DNA from 3 places in the Bacillus sp. AFS017336 genome. Region 1 is predicted to be linked to each of the others. Evidence: riboswitches for the same ligand, from Rfam matches in the RefSeq annotation. Region 1 holds a riboswitch; each other region holds the start of a gene.
What was found. A riboswitch is a leader RNA that binds a small molecule or an ion and turns the genes downstream of it on or off. The one in region 1 is predicted to bind thiamine pyrophosphate.
Positions count from the first base shown of each region.

Region 1 (4,272 bases):
TGGCAGCTTCATTATACATTTCCTTTTCAATATCAATAAACACTTGAGCTATAATTCCATAAGCTTCGCCCCAAGCACCAAGTATTTCTTCAGTTGCAGCATCACCAAGTACTTCTTTAATTGCACCAAGTAAGTGTTGCCCAACGATTGGATAATGCTCAGCTTTAACTAAAAGACTACGGTGTTTTTGTGCTATTTGTTTTACAACAGGTATAATCGTTTCTAGTTTATCAATATTTTGAGCTGCAGCTAAAACAGTATTAGCAAGAGCGGTTTGTTGTCTACCTTTTTGCTGATTCGTATGATTGAATACGTTTAATAATTCAGGATGATTTGTAAATAAATTTTTATAGAATACGGAAGTGATTTCTGTACCTGACACTTCTAAAACAGGAACTGTTGATTTAATAATATCGATTGTTTTTTGAGAAAGCATGGTAAATCCCCCTATATACATTTTAAAGTAGTATAATAAATACATCTTTATCTTAGTCCTTGATATCGGTTAAAGCAATATGTTAAATACATCTTTTTGAACTTTTTTCGAAAAATTACATAAAAGTTTAAAAAATGTTCACAATTATGCTATGATTAATCAAAATAAATGAGTGAGGACAAGTTATGCGTTTAACAACTTATTCGGATTACTCTCTTCGTGTACTAATATTTCTATCCTCTGAACCGCGTGAAAAATTAGTTAATATAAAAGACATCGCTGAAGCCTATGGTATATCTAAAAACCATTTAATGAAAATAATCTATAATTTAGGTAAGATGGGCTATATCGAGACTATACGTGGCAGAAATGGTGGAATTCGTTTAGCAAAATTGCCAGCGGAAATAAATATAGGAGAAATAATCCGTAAAACCGAAGAAGACTTTAATATTGTAGAATGTTTTGAGCATGGCGGTACTTGTGTTATTACGCCTGTTTGTTCTTTAAAACATATATTTAATAACGCATTGGATCAATTTTTACAAGTATTAGATCAATATACATTAGATGATATTGTAAAGAATAATGCGATGTTGAAAGATTATTTTTCAAGTAATACAAAAGAATAAATTTTATTAAATTGATGAGCCTTTGCAATTTAAAAATACAAAAACCAACAAATGTATACTTTGTTGGTTTTCTTTTTTATTGAGTTCAATTTAGAACTCTTATAGTTTTATATGTTTTACATTTTCCAAAGGCTCTTGGAACAAAGAGGAAGCTATTTTACTAAAAACGATTGGATCTCCAGTTGTATAAAATTCATGTATAGTGTTTTCGGAATTAGATAAAATATTTTGTTGATCGAGTATTGCACTTACTTCTAATGCAGTTTCATCGCCTGAGCTGATGAGCTGAATAGAAGGTCCCATCAACTTTTGGATGATTGGGCTTAATAAAGGGTAATGGGTACAACCTAGTATTAATGTATCAATTTTTGAATCTAATAGCGGTGAAAGAGTATTTCTAACGATTTCAAAAATTTCTGGTTTATTGTAATCGCCGTTTTCAACGATTCCGGCAAATTCTGGGCAAGCCAAGCCTTCAATTATTACTTTTTCATTAATTCGTTTTAGTGCGGAATGATAGGCTTTGCTATTAATAGTAGCGTTAGTGCCAATTACACCAATCTGATCATTTTGTGATAATTTTAGAGCAGCTCTGGCACCAGGGTGCACAACACCTATTACTGGGATTTGAAGTTTTTCTCTCATTTCACTTAATACTACTGAAGTGGCAGTATTGCAGGCGATGACTAACATTTTTATGTCTTTTTCTAAAAGAAAATTAGTCATTTCCCAAGTGAATTCCCTGATTTCCTCATATGGTCGTGATCCATATGGGCATCTAGCAGTATCGCCTAGGTATACTATATCTTCCTTAGGTAATTGTCTTATAATTTGTTTGGCAACTGTTAAGCCCCCAACTCCTGAGTCAATGACTCCGATTGGTTTATTCAAAAAATCCCCTCATTTTAATCATAATTTGATGATGTAGTATATTCGATATTCAAGTAAGATTTTACTATAAGAAATGATATTTTTGTTTAATAATCTCATTTAAAGTATGACAAAATCTTATCGTTAAATAGCTTGTATTAACAGACTATTAAAACAATTAAGCGCAAGTTAAAAATAGTTCGTAAATTCAATCATTATCTGTTATATTTATGATGAAAAGTTTATATGAGAAAAATGTGGAGGTGCCAGTGTTGCTGGCTGAGATAACATCCTTAAGATGTTGACTCTTAGAACCTGATCTGGGTGATGCCAGCGTAGGGAACAGTATCTCCTTTTAGATATGTTTTTTACAGCGCATTAACGCCCGGGTTATTATCCGGGCGTTTTCTTTTTGTATAAACCAAAAACAAAAGGGAGTATTAGTAAATGAAAAGATTAGTAGTTTTTTTAGTAGCTATTTGTTTAATGTTAACTGGGTGTGGTCAAAGTAAAACCGCGACTAGTGGAAAGGGCAAGCAATTAAAAAAGGTGACTGTCGTACTAGATTGGACACCAAATACAAATCATACGGGGCTATTTGTTGCGAAAGAAAAAGGATATTTTAAGGAACAAGGACTTGATGTAGATATTATCAGTCCAGGAGAAACAGGAGCAGATCAATTAGTTGCTTCAGGTAAAGCGGATTTTGGCGTTTCTTATCAAGAGTCAATTACACAGGCTAGAGTTCAAAATGTACCACTTGTTTCAATTGCAGCAGTTATTCAACATAATACTTCTGGTTTTGCATCGCCTGCGAAAAAAGAAATTAAGTCTCCAAAAGATTTCGTTGGTAAAACATATGGTGGATGGGGTTCACCGGTTGAAAAAGCCGTTTTAAAATCACTTATGTCAGAAGAACATGCGAATGTTAATAAGTTAAATATCGTTAATATGGGCGATGCTGATTTCTTTACAGCTGTAAAAAGAGATATCGACTTTGCTTGGATTTATCAAGGATGGACAGGTATTGAAGCTGAGCTTCGTGGAGAGAAGTTAAATATGATTTATTTAACAGATTATAGTAAAAAACTAGATTACTATACGCCAGTATTAGCTACAAACGAAAAAATGATTAGTAAAAACCCAAAAGTAGTAAAAGCGTTTGTTGCCGCTGCATCCAAAGGATATAACTTTGCGATTGATAACCCGAAGGAAGCTGCAGCGATTTTACTTAAAGATAATCCAGATCTAGATAAAAAATTAGTAGAAAAAAGCCAAGAGTGGTTAGCATCTAAATATAAAGACGATGCAAATCGTTGGGGTGAGCAAAAGTTAACGGTTTGGAAAAACTATGCAGATTTTTTAGCTGAAAATAAATTATTAGAAGGTAAATTTAAGCCAGAAGAAGCTTTTACAAATGAATTCTTACCAAAATAAGGAGGAGTAAAAATGAAAACTACATTAATGAGTGTTCAAATAATACCAAAAACAAATAATATTGAGGATGTCATTCCTGCAGTTGATGAAGCGATTAAGATTATTGATGAATCAGGTGTGAAATATCAAGTACAACCATTGGAAACAACAATGGAAGGTGATTTGAATGAATTATTACAAGTTGTTCAAAAAATGAATGAAAGAATGATCGAAATAGGTTGCCACAATGTTATAACTCAAATGAAAATCCTTTATCAACCACAAGGGATTACAATGGATGTGTTAACGGAGAAGTACCGTTAATGAAACGAAAAAATATGAAAGGATGGCAGCCATTTGTTGTCATCCTGCTTTTTTTAATCTGTTGGCAGCTCAGTATTAAAATTTGGAAAATAGAGCCTTGGCTATTGCCAGGACCAATTGCAATCTTTAAAGAAGGAATTCATTCTTTGGATTCTTTACTTCCACATATAACTTCTACAATTCAATTAACGATTATCGGATTGTTAATAGGGAGCTTACTAGGACTTTTAATAGCGTTTCTATTGCATTTAATACCAGGTGTAAAAAAAGCTTTTTATCCATTATTAATTCTTTCGCAAAATGTACCAATTATTGTATTGGCACCACTTTTAATTATTTGGTTCGGTTTTGGAGTACTACCAAAATTAATCATCATTTCACTTGTGTGTTTTTTCCCCATAACTGTTTCAGCATTGGATGGATTTCGACAAACACCAAGTGAGTTAATAAATTATATGAAAATGGCAGGAGCATCCAAAGCACAGATTTTTTGGAAAGTTGAATTTCCGTTTTCTCTACCTTCAATCTTTTCAGGCTTAAAGATTTCAGCTACCTATAGTGTAATGGGAGCAGTAATATCAGAATGGCTTGGAGCAA
Region 1 is NZ_NUCO01000022.1:55,170-59,441, reverse strand. It holds gene hmpA (NO-inducible flavohemoprotein) at 1-436, opposite strand, end outside; gene CN601_RS13985 (RrF2 family transcriptional regulator) at 622-1,065, shown strand; gene racE (glutamate racemase) at 1,165-1,956, opposite strand; TPP riboswitch at 2,185-2,294, shown strand; gene CN601_RS13975 (ABC transporter substrate-binding protein) at 2,383-3,372, shown strand; gene CN601_RS13970 (thiamine-binding protein) at 3,385-3,675, shown strand; gene CN601_RS13965 (ABC transporter permease) at 3,675-4,272, shown strand, end outside.

Region 2 (4,272 bases), on a different contig from region 1:
TAAAGCAATCCCGCCTCCATAAACTTATATTTAGGCAAATTTCCAACATGCTTATGTAGTTGATGCAGCAATTTTTCCTAAAGTAAAGTAAGTACAGAATCCATATAATTGAACTTTAAAAACTTACTTCATAGGTAAAAGCCTAATTACAATATAGACTAGTTTCATAGTTGGTAAAAAAACATACGATACATTATCCACCTCTCCTAATTGTAATTTTTACAATTGGTTACATGACCCTAAAGGGAGTTTACATCCCTTAATATCGTATGAAGGAGGTCACATGAATGAGTACTGGACATCACCATCTTAACGGTTTTGCTTTGATTGTTGTTTTATTTATCTTATTAATCATTGTTGGAGCAGCTTGCTGGTCAGGATCTGACGGATATGGATATGGACATCACTGGTAATCTTTAAAAACTATAAAACTCCTGTTAAATTTAACAGGAGTTTTTTTTTACAAAAAATAATATGAATACCCAATCACCCATCGGTTAATAATATGTTAGGTTTGGTTTCAATTAATAATTTAGAGGAGGTTACGTATGAATAAACAACGAGCTCAAGAAATTGCGTCTTCACCTGAAATGGCTAATGTTACATACAATGGAGTGCCGATTTATATTCAACATGTTGATGAAACAAATGAAATTGCTAGAATTTATCCGCTCGGCCAACCCGATCGAGAGGAAGAAGTTTCAATCAATAGTTTGTCGGAGCATTAACTTTAACCTATAAACAAAAACAAACCTCCAAATTGGGGTTTGTTTTTGCTTTATCTATAAAAATTACCAGCACAAGCTTTCAATCAAACTGCATTTTAGGCATTCTTGTATCGTATCCTTCTGTTGAAAATCGTGGGCACAATTTGTTTGAATGGTTTTCAGTTCTATTTTTAACTGATTCATACTTTCTTCTAATTGCTTTATTTCTTTTTTGATTTCTTCTACCCTATTCATATAAGGCTCACACCCTTATTGATAGATTTCTCCGCCGTTTTTTCTAAATTCTAATGCTTTTTCTTTCATTCCTTCTTCAATGGTTGATTCATTTTGAAGTTCTTCTTGCTTTACTATATCTCGAATGTCTTGTGAGATTCTCATACTACAGAATTTTGGACCACACATTGAACAAAAATGGGCTGTTTTAGCTCCTTCAGCAGGTAATGTTTCATCGTGGTATTCAATTGCTCTTTCTGGATCAAGAGAAAGATTAAACTGATCACGCCATCTAAATTCAAATCGAGCTTTTGAAAGTGCATCATCTCTTTTTTGTGCACCAGGGTGACCTTTTGCTAAGTCAGCTGCATGTGCTGCTATTTTGTATGTGATTACCCCTACTCTAACATCTTCTTTATTTGGAAGACCTAAATGCTCTTTCGGAGTTACATAGCAAAGCATCGCCGTACCAAACCAACCAATCATTGCTGCACCGATTGCTGACGTTATATGATCATAACCAGGTGCAATATCTGTCGTTAGTGGACCTAATGTGTAAAAAGGTGCTTCCTGACAAATTTCTAGTTGTTTATCCATGTTCTCTTTAATTAAATGCATTGGAACATGTCCCGGGCCTTCAATCATAACTTGAACGTCATGTTTCCAAGCAATTTTTGTTAGCTCTCCAAGTGTTTCTAATTCCGAAAATTGTGCTTCGTCATTTGCATCGGCGATCGAGCCTGGGCGCAAACCATCTCCTAAAGAGAATGTTACGTCATAGCGCTTCATTATTTCACAAATTTCCTCAAAATGCGTATATAAGAAATTCTCTTTATGGTGAGCTAAACACCACTGAGCCAATATAGACCCACCACGAGATACGATTCCTGTCACTCGTTTTGCAGTTAATGGAATGTAACGCAATAGTACTCCAGCGTGAATCGTGAAGTAATCTACTCCTTGTTCGGCTTGCTCGATTAAAGTGTCTCTAAACACTTCCCAGCTTAAGTCTTCTGCAATTCCATTAACCTTTTCAAGTGCTTGATAAATTGGAACTGTCCCTACTGGTACCGGAGAATTTCGGATAATCCATTCACGTGTTGTGTGAATATTTTTTCCGGTTGAAAGATCCATCATCGTATCGGCTCCCCAGCGAGTAGCCCATGTCATTTTTTCTACTTCTTCTTCAATTGAGGAAGTAACTGCTGAGTTACCTATATTGGCGTTTATTTTCACATGAAAATTACGCCCGATAATCATTGGCTCGCTTTCCGGGTGATTAATATTCGATGGAATAACAGCTCTTCCTCTTGCAACTTCATCACGAACAAATTCCGCTGATCTATTTTCTCGAATTGCAATAAACTCCATTTCAGGTGTAATAATACCTTTACGAGCATAATGCAATTGCGTAATATTTCCGTTATCCTTTGCACGCAATGGTTTTCTTTTTAACCCTTTAAAGATTTCAACCTCATGTTTATCTGATTCTTTTTTATATCCATTATCTTCAGGCTTCACTTCACGCCCTACATATTCTTCAACATCATTTCGCTCAATCACCCAGTTTTGTCCGATTGGCTTAAGCCCCTCGCGAATATCAACTGAGCTAGATGAATCTGTGTAAGGTCCACTAGTGTCATATACTCTAACTGGTGCATTTTCTTCTTCGCCAAAAGTACCCGTTGTTGGACTTAATTGAATCTCACGCATCGGTACTTTAATATCAGGTCTAGATCCTTCAACATAAACTTTTTTACTACCAGAAAAACTAGACATGATGGAAAAATTCATTTCATTTACAGAATTGTTCATTGATTTCATTCCCCTTTTTAAATGATTAAAAAAGGACGAAATCCAATCCATTTTAAGCATGAAAAAAGCCGGATCTTATATTTAAGACCCGGCAAAATGTTAGCAAAACTACATTAACGATTAGACATCATTAATGAGAAATTTCTAACTTCCCCACGCTGGTATGAACCAGATCAGGTCCTGAGGGTTAAGAAACTTAAATGCGTTTCTCTCTCAGCCCAACTAATTGGACACCCCTAGTCTAACGATTAAATTGTTCACACTAAATATAAACCCACAAGTTTAAAATGTAAATGCTTTTATTTCCTAAATTTTTACAGAAACGTTCATTTCAAAAAATTATTAGTATTTTTTATACTCGTCTAAATACTTGATTTCATTATGCTTCAAGCCCAATTTATGGTAAATATTTGGACAGGTAAAAAAAATTTTAGTATTGAATATTATTTTTTATATGCTATGCTAAGATTAATTTTCATACAGATTCATCACTAGGGGATCCCTTGATAAGGGCTGAGAATAGAGTAGTTACTTTTAAACCCTTAAAACCTGAACAGGCTAGTACCTGCGTAGGAAAGTGGCGCATTCTCTATTTATTTTGTGTGCAATGTAACCACTTTCTTTTTTTAGGAAAGTGGTTTTTTTTGTTTGAAAAAATTTTGTTAATGAAAGAGGCTGGAGCATGGAACTTATTGCAATTACAGATGATCAGCACTCAATCGAAGTACTTGCTTCCAAAATTATTCAAATAATCGATGTAGTCGACTATGTACATATTCGCGAGAAATCAAAAAAACCGATCGAAATAATATCACTATTAAATCTACTAAAAATGAACAAAGTCGATATGAAGAAAATCGTTTTAAATGATCGTTTAGATATTGCTATTTTCGCAAATCTATCAAATATACACTTACCGGGACATGGCCTTCCTCTTGTTGATGTAAAAGAATATTTTCCTAACTTACGAGTAGGAAAATCAGTCCACACGCTTACTGAAGCAATCCAAGCTGAAAGTGATCAGGCTGATTATGCCCTTTACGGTCATTGTTTTGAAACAAAGTGTAAAGCTGGTCTAACTCCAAATGGGATTGAAATCATACCCGAAATGAAAAAAACTCTGACTATACCAATCTACGCAGTAGGCGGTATATTGCCTGAGCATATCCAAGTTTTAAAGGAGAACAAGATTGATGGCATAGCTGTAATGTCTGGAATCTTCTCTTCTCGAAACCCACTAGATGCTGCGCTGCAATATTTTGAAAGGTGTAAACTGACTTATGAACAAGAGATTTGATGTCGTCGTAATTGGGGGTGGCATTATTGGTTGTTCCATTGCTTATTATCTAGCGAAAGAAAACATTAATGTCGCAGTTTTAGAAGGACATCAAGTTGGTCAAAAAACGACAAAGGCAGCTGCGGGGATGCTCGGTGCCCATTCCGAGTGGGATCAGTCCGAGTCATTTTTTACTTTTGCTAGAAGTAGCCAGCTATCTTATTTTCACCTTCAAGAAGA
Region 2 is NZ_NUCO01000006.1:29,537-33,808, forward strand. It holds gene CN601_RS02310 (YjcZ family sporulation protein) at 288-413, shown strand; gene CN601_RS02315 (small acid-soluble spore protein H) at 549-728, shown strand; gene thiC (phosphomethylpyrimidine synthase ThiC) at 978-2,756, opposite strand; TPP riboswitch at 2,890-3,004, opposite strand; TPP riboswitch at 3,240-3,349, shown strand; gene CN601_RS02325 (thiamine phosphate synthase) at 3,439-4,053, shown strand; gene thiO (glycine oxidase ThiO) at 4,037-4,272, shown strand, end outside.
Region 2: it holds a riboswitch for thiamine pyrophosphate, as region 1 does, so the genes downstream of both, thiC (phosphomethylpyrimidine synthase ThiC) here and CN601_RS13975 (ABC transporter substrate-binding protein) in region 1, are expected to answer to the same signal.

Region 3 (4,272 bases), on a different contig from region 1:
ATGCTAACGCTGCCCCTAGTCCAATAATATACATCCATGAACTTCCAAACATATAACCTATGAAACTACCAATTGCCCCGTCTTTTGTAGTTTTCGCGAATCGAGTATAGTCACTAATTAATGGGATCCACGATAATGGCATAATGACTGATAATTCAACTGCTTCGCCAAAAGATAATCCTGATGTACTTGGTTGAGTAAGAATATTATCGCTTTTAAAAATAACAAAGCATAATACAATCGTTAAAACGAATAGTAAACAAACTGCTATACTATTAAGTTTTTTTGAAGCATTTTGTCCAAAGTACAACCAGATTGCTATTAGCACTCCGATTACTAAACACCAAACCCAAAGGTGATTAAAATGATAGTCATTTTTTGTAACGATATTGATTGAACGAGCTCCTGTTAAGATCATAATGGCCGTCCAGCCAAGCAACTGTAATACATTTAAAATTGAAAACAAGTAACTACCATAGCTACCAAATGAAATTTTTGTAGATTCCATTGCAGATAATCTTTGCTGAGACCCAATTACACCACCTAAAACAAGTAAAAGTGTTCCTATTAAATGTCCTACTAAAATAGCAGTTAAACCTTTAGTAAAACCTAATGGAGCCACTAATGCCCCCGTCATGATTTCCGCTACTGATACCGCAGCACCAAACCAAAGCGTCGTAAAATTCCACTTTGTCATTTTTGCATTTTGATTAGACATGTTGAACTCCTGCCTTTTCATACAATGAGTAGAAGTGATGGACAGGACCTACCCCTTTTCCGATTGAGAAGGAATGTTGAATCGCTAATGTTATATAGTTTTTTGCTTCTCTAATTGCCTCATTTAATTCAAGTTCATTTGCTAAATTAGATGTAATTGCTGAAGATAAAGTACATCCAGTACCATGGGTATTAATTGTATTGATTCTAACGCTATTAAAACTAGTAAACTCCTCACCATTAAAGCAAATATCCGTTGCTTCACCTTCTAGATGTCCACCTTTTACAAGGACATTTTTTGCACCTAATGAATGAATTTGTATAGCAGCTTCTTTCATTTCTTCAATCGTCGTAATTTTTCTTCCAGTAATAACTTCTGCCTCAGGAAGATTCGGTGTGATAACAGTTGCTAACGGAATCAATTCTTGAATTAAAGCTTCCTTAGCATCTGGACTTAATAAGTCAAATCCGCTCTTAGAAACCATAACTGGATCAACTACAATATGCTTTGGTTTATATTGCTTTAGTTTTTCAGCTATCACTTTAATCGTATCGATTTGTGATACCATACCAATTTTTACTGCATCTACTTCGATATCCGTAAATATTGCATCTAATTGACTCGCAATAATCTCTGGTGTCATATCTTGAACCGCAAAAACTCCTTGCGTATTTTGAGCAGTTACTGCTGTTATTACACTCATTCCAAAAACACCATGAGCTGAAAACGTCTTTAAATCTGCTTGAATTCCAGCACCACCACTTGAATCAGATCCGGCTATTGTTAATACTTTCTTCAATGTTCTTCCCCCTATTTAATGAATAGAACTCTTTTGATCTTACAGATAGAAGATGAAACTTGATTTTAAATACAAAAAAGCACAAATCCCATAAGGACTTGTGCTCGAACAAATCAATGTTATGAATACAAAAATGTATTCTACCGTTCACTTTCCTACGCTGGCATTATCCAGATCAGGTTAAAGGGTCAAAGACTATTCGTGTCTCAATCTCAGCCGACCATTTACGGCACCCCTAGTACTATTCAATTATTTAAATTAATTACTTTATCATCTTAATTAATACTTATACTTTATTCAAGTATTTAGACCAGTTTACTTTAAATTTTATCTTTAAAGAACACTCTACTATTATTTTGAATAATTAGCTGTATCACAATTTGAACTACAAGTTTTTGCGATTGAACAAGAGCCACATTTACCTTTTTTTGTTTTCTTTACATATCGTAAAAGTGTCCACCCTGCATATCCAAAAATAAGAGCTCCTATTAAAATATTGACAACCATAAGTAGATACCCCTTTCTCTAATAGCCTAAGAGTCTTCCAACTTGATAGATAATTAGCGCTAATATATAGGCAATAACTAATGCATAACCAACTGAGAAATACGTCCATTTAGCTGAACCTGTCTCTTTACGAATTGTCGCAACAGTTGCAAGACATGGTACATACAATAAGACAAAAACCATAAAGCTAAAAGCAGAAAGTGCAGAAAACTGCGTTGCCAATATTCCTTGTAAAGAATTCGCATTTGGCACGTGATAAATAATATTCATAGCAGATACAACAACTTCTTTAGCTAAAAATCCCGTTAGTAAAGAAGCACCCGCTTGCCATGTTCCAAATCCTAAAGGTGCAAGTATTGGAGTTAAGATGCCCCCAATCATTGCTAAAAAGCTATCATCCATAGAAACACCGAAACCACTTGGTCCCATATAAGATAATAACCAAATTACTACAGAACCACCAAAAATAAACGTACCAGCTTTTCGAATAAACCCTTTACCTTTATCCCAAGTGCTTCTAAACAAAGCTTTACCTTGTGGCATACGGTACGGTGGGAGTTCTACGACAAATAATGAAAACTCACCCTTTAATATAGTAGATGAAAAAACCTTAGCTAATATTAATGCAACTACTATTCCAAGTATATACAGTGAAAATACAACTATTGCTTGATTTTTCGCGAAAAACGCTCCAACGAATAGTGCATATACCGGTAAACGCGCCGAACAAGACATTAATGGTGTTAACAAAATCGTGAGCAGTCTCTCTCTAGGCTGTTCAATTGTTCTGGCAGCCATTACTCCAGGTACATTACAACCAAATCCAATAATCATTGGAATAAATGCTTTTCCGGTTAAACCAACCATTTCCATCGAACGATCCATTACTAAAGCCGCACGAGACATATATCCAAAATCTTCAAGGAATGAAATTAGTAAAAACAAAATAAAAATTTGTGGAACAAAGACTAAAACTCCACCAACACCAGCAACAATACCATCAAGAATAACTGCTTTTATAAAACCAGATGCATGAATTACATTTAAGCCGTTTGTAAGCCAGTCTGTCACAGGTCCTGATAAAAACCCATCTAATGCGTCAGATAATGGTAACCCTAACCAATCAAAAGTAAGCTTAAACATTAAAAACATCGTCGCTAAGAAAATAGGAATACCCAAAATTGGATGTGTTACAAATCGATCGATCCGATCAGTTAATGTAACTGCTTCATTCGATTCTTTCTCTACAGATTTACCAATTAACTGTGATATCACTTCTTTTCTTGCTGAATAAATCCACTTAGAAGGTGCTACACCATGTTCACTACTTAATTGTTCCTCTGTTAATTTAATGATTTCGCCAATTTTACTAAAATCGTAAGATGAAGATATAAATTCTATTACTTCTTTATTACCCTCTAGAATTTGTATTGCAGTCCATCTTTTAGGAATAGTTAAGGTTGAAGGTAATAGCGTCATAATATTTTTAATACCATCTTCAATAATTTTTCCATAATCAATTTCAAACTCAACTTCGGCTTGAGGAATAGTCGCTAGTATTTCATTTACTTCGTCTGTTCCCTTACCCGATCTAGCATCAATTGGAATAACTGGTACTTTTAATATCTTTGAGATACTAGAAGGATCAATTGAAATCCCTCTCCTTTTAGCAACGTCAACCATATTTAGACCAATAATCATTGATTTATTAAACTCTAGAAGTTGAAGAGTTAGCATTAAATTTCTCTCTAATTGAGCAGCGTCAACTATATTTATCATCCCATCAAATGTTTCATTTACAAAAAAATGTGAAACAACGGCCTCATCCTTTGAAAGAGGGCTTAGAGAATAAATACCTGGTAAATCAATTAAATTTCCAAGTTTATTTTTTATAGTCCCTACCTTTTTTTCAACAGTAACCCCACTCCAATTTCCTACGTATTGGTATGTACCTGTTAAATTATTAAATAGAGAAGTTTTTCCTGTATTTGGATTTCCAATAAGTGCTATATTTAACATATTTTTTCTACCTTTATCCCAGATGCATCATTAAATCGAATACCAAGTGATTGTCCGCAATTTTCAATCATACAAGGCCCTTTGAACGGCATTGTACATTGTAAGCAGACCATAGCCCCTTCACTTATTCCAAGATCTAAAAGACGTCTCTTCACTGCCTCACCAAGTGATGACAAGTCTGTAATTTTTGCTTTTTCGCCCTTTTTTAATTCTGAAAGTAACATGAATG
Region 3 is NZ_NUCO01000030.1:39,294-43,565, reverse strand. It holds gene cytX (putative hydroxymethylpyrimidine transporter CytX) at 1-718, opposite strand, end outside; gene thiD (bifunctional hydroxymethylpyrimidine kinase/phosphomethylpyrimidine kinase) at 711-1,517, opposite strand; TPP riboswitch at 1,653-1,764, opposite strand; gene CN601_RS17805 (FeoB-associated Cys-rich membrane protein) at 1,869-2,024, opposite strand; gene feoB (ferrous iron transport protein B) at 2,043-4,043, opposite strand; gene CN601_RS17795 (FeoA family protein) at 4,037-4,267, opposite strand.
Region 3: it holds a riboswitch for thiamine pyrophosphate, as region 1 does, so the genes downstream of both, thiD (bifunctional hydroxymethylpyrimidine kinase/phosphomethylpyrimidine kinase) here and CN601_RS13975 (ABC transporter substrate-binding protein) in region 1, are expected to answer to the same signal.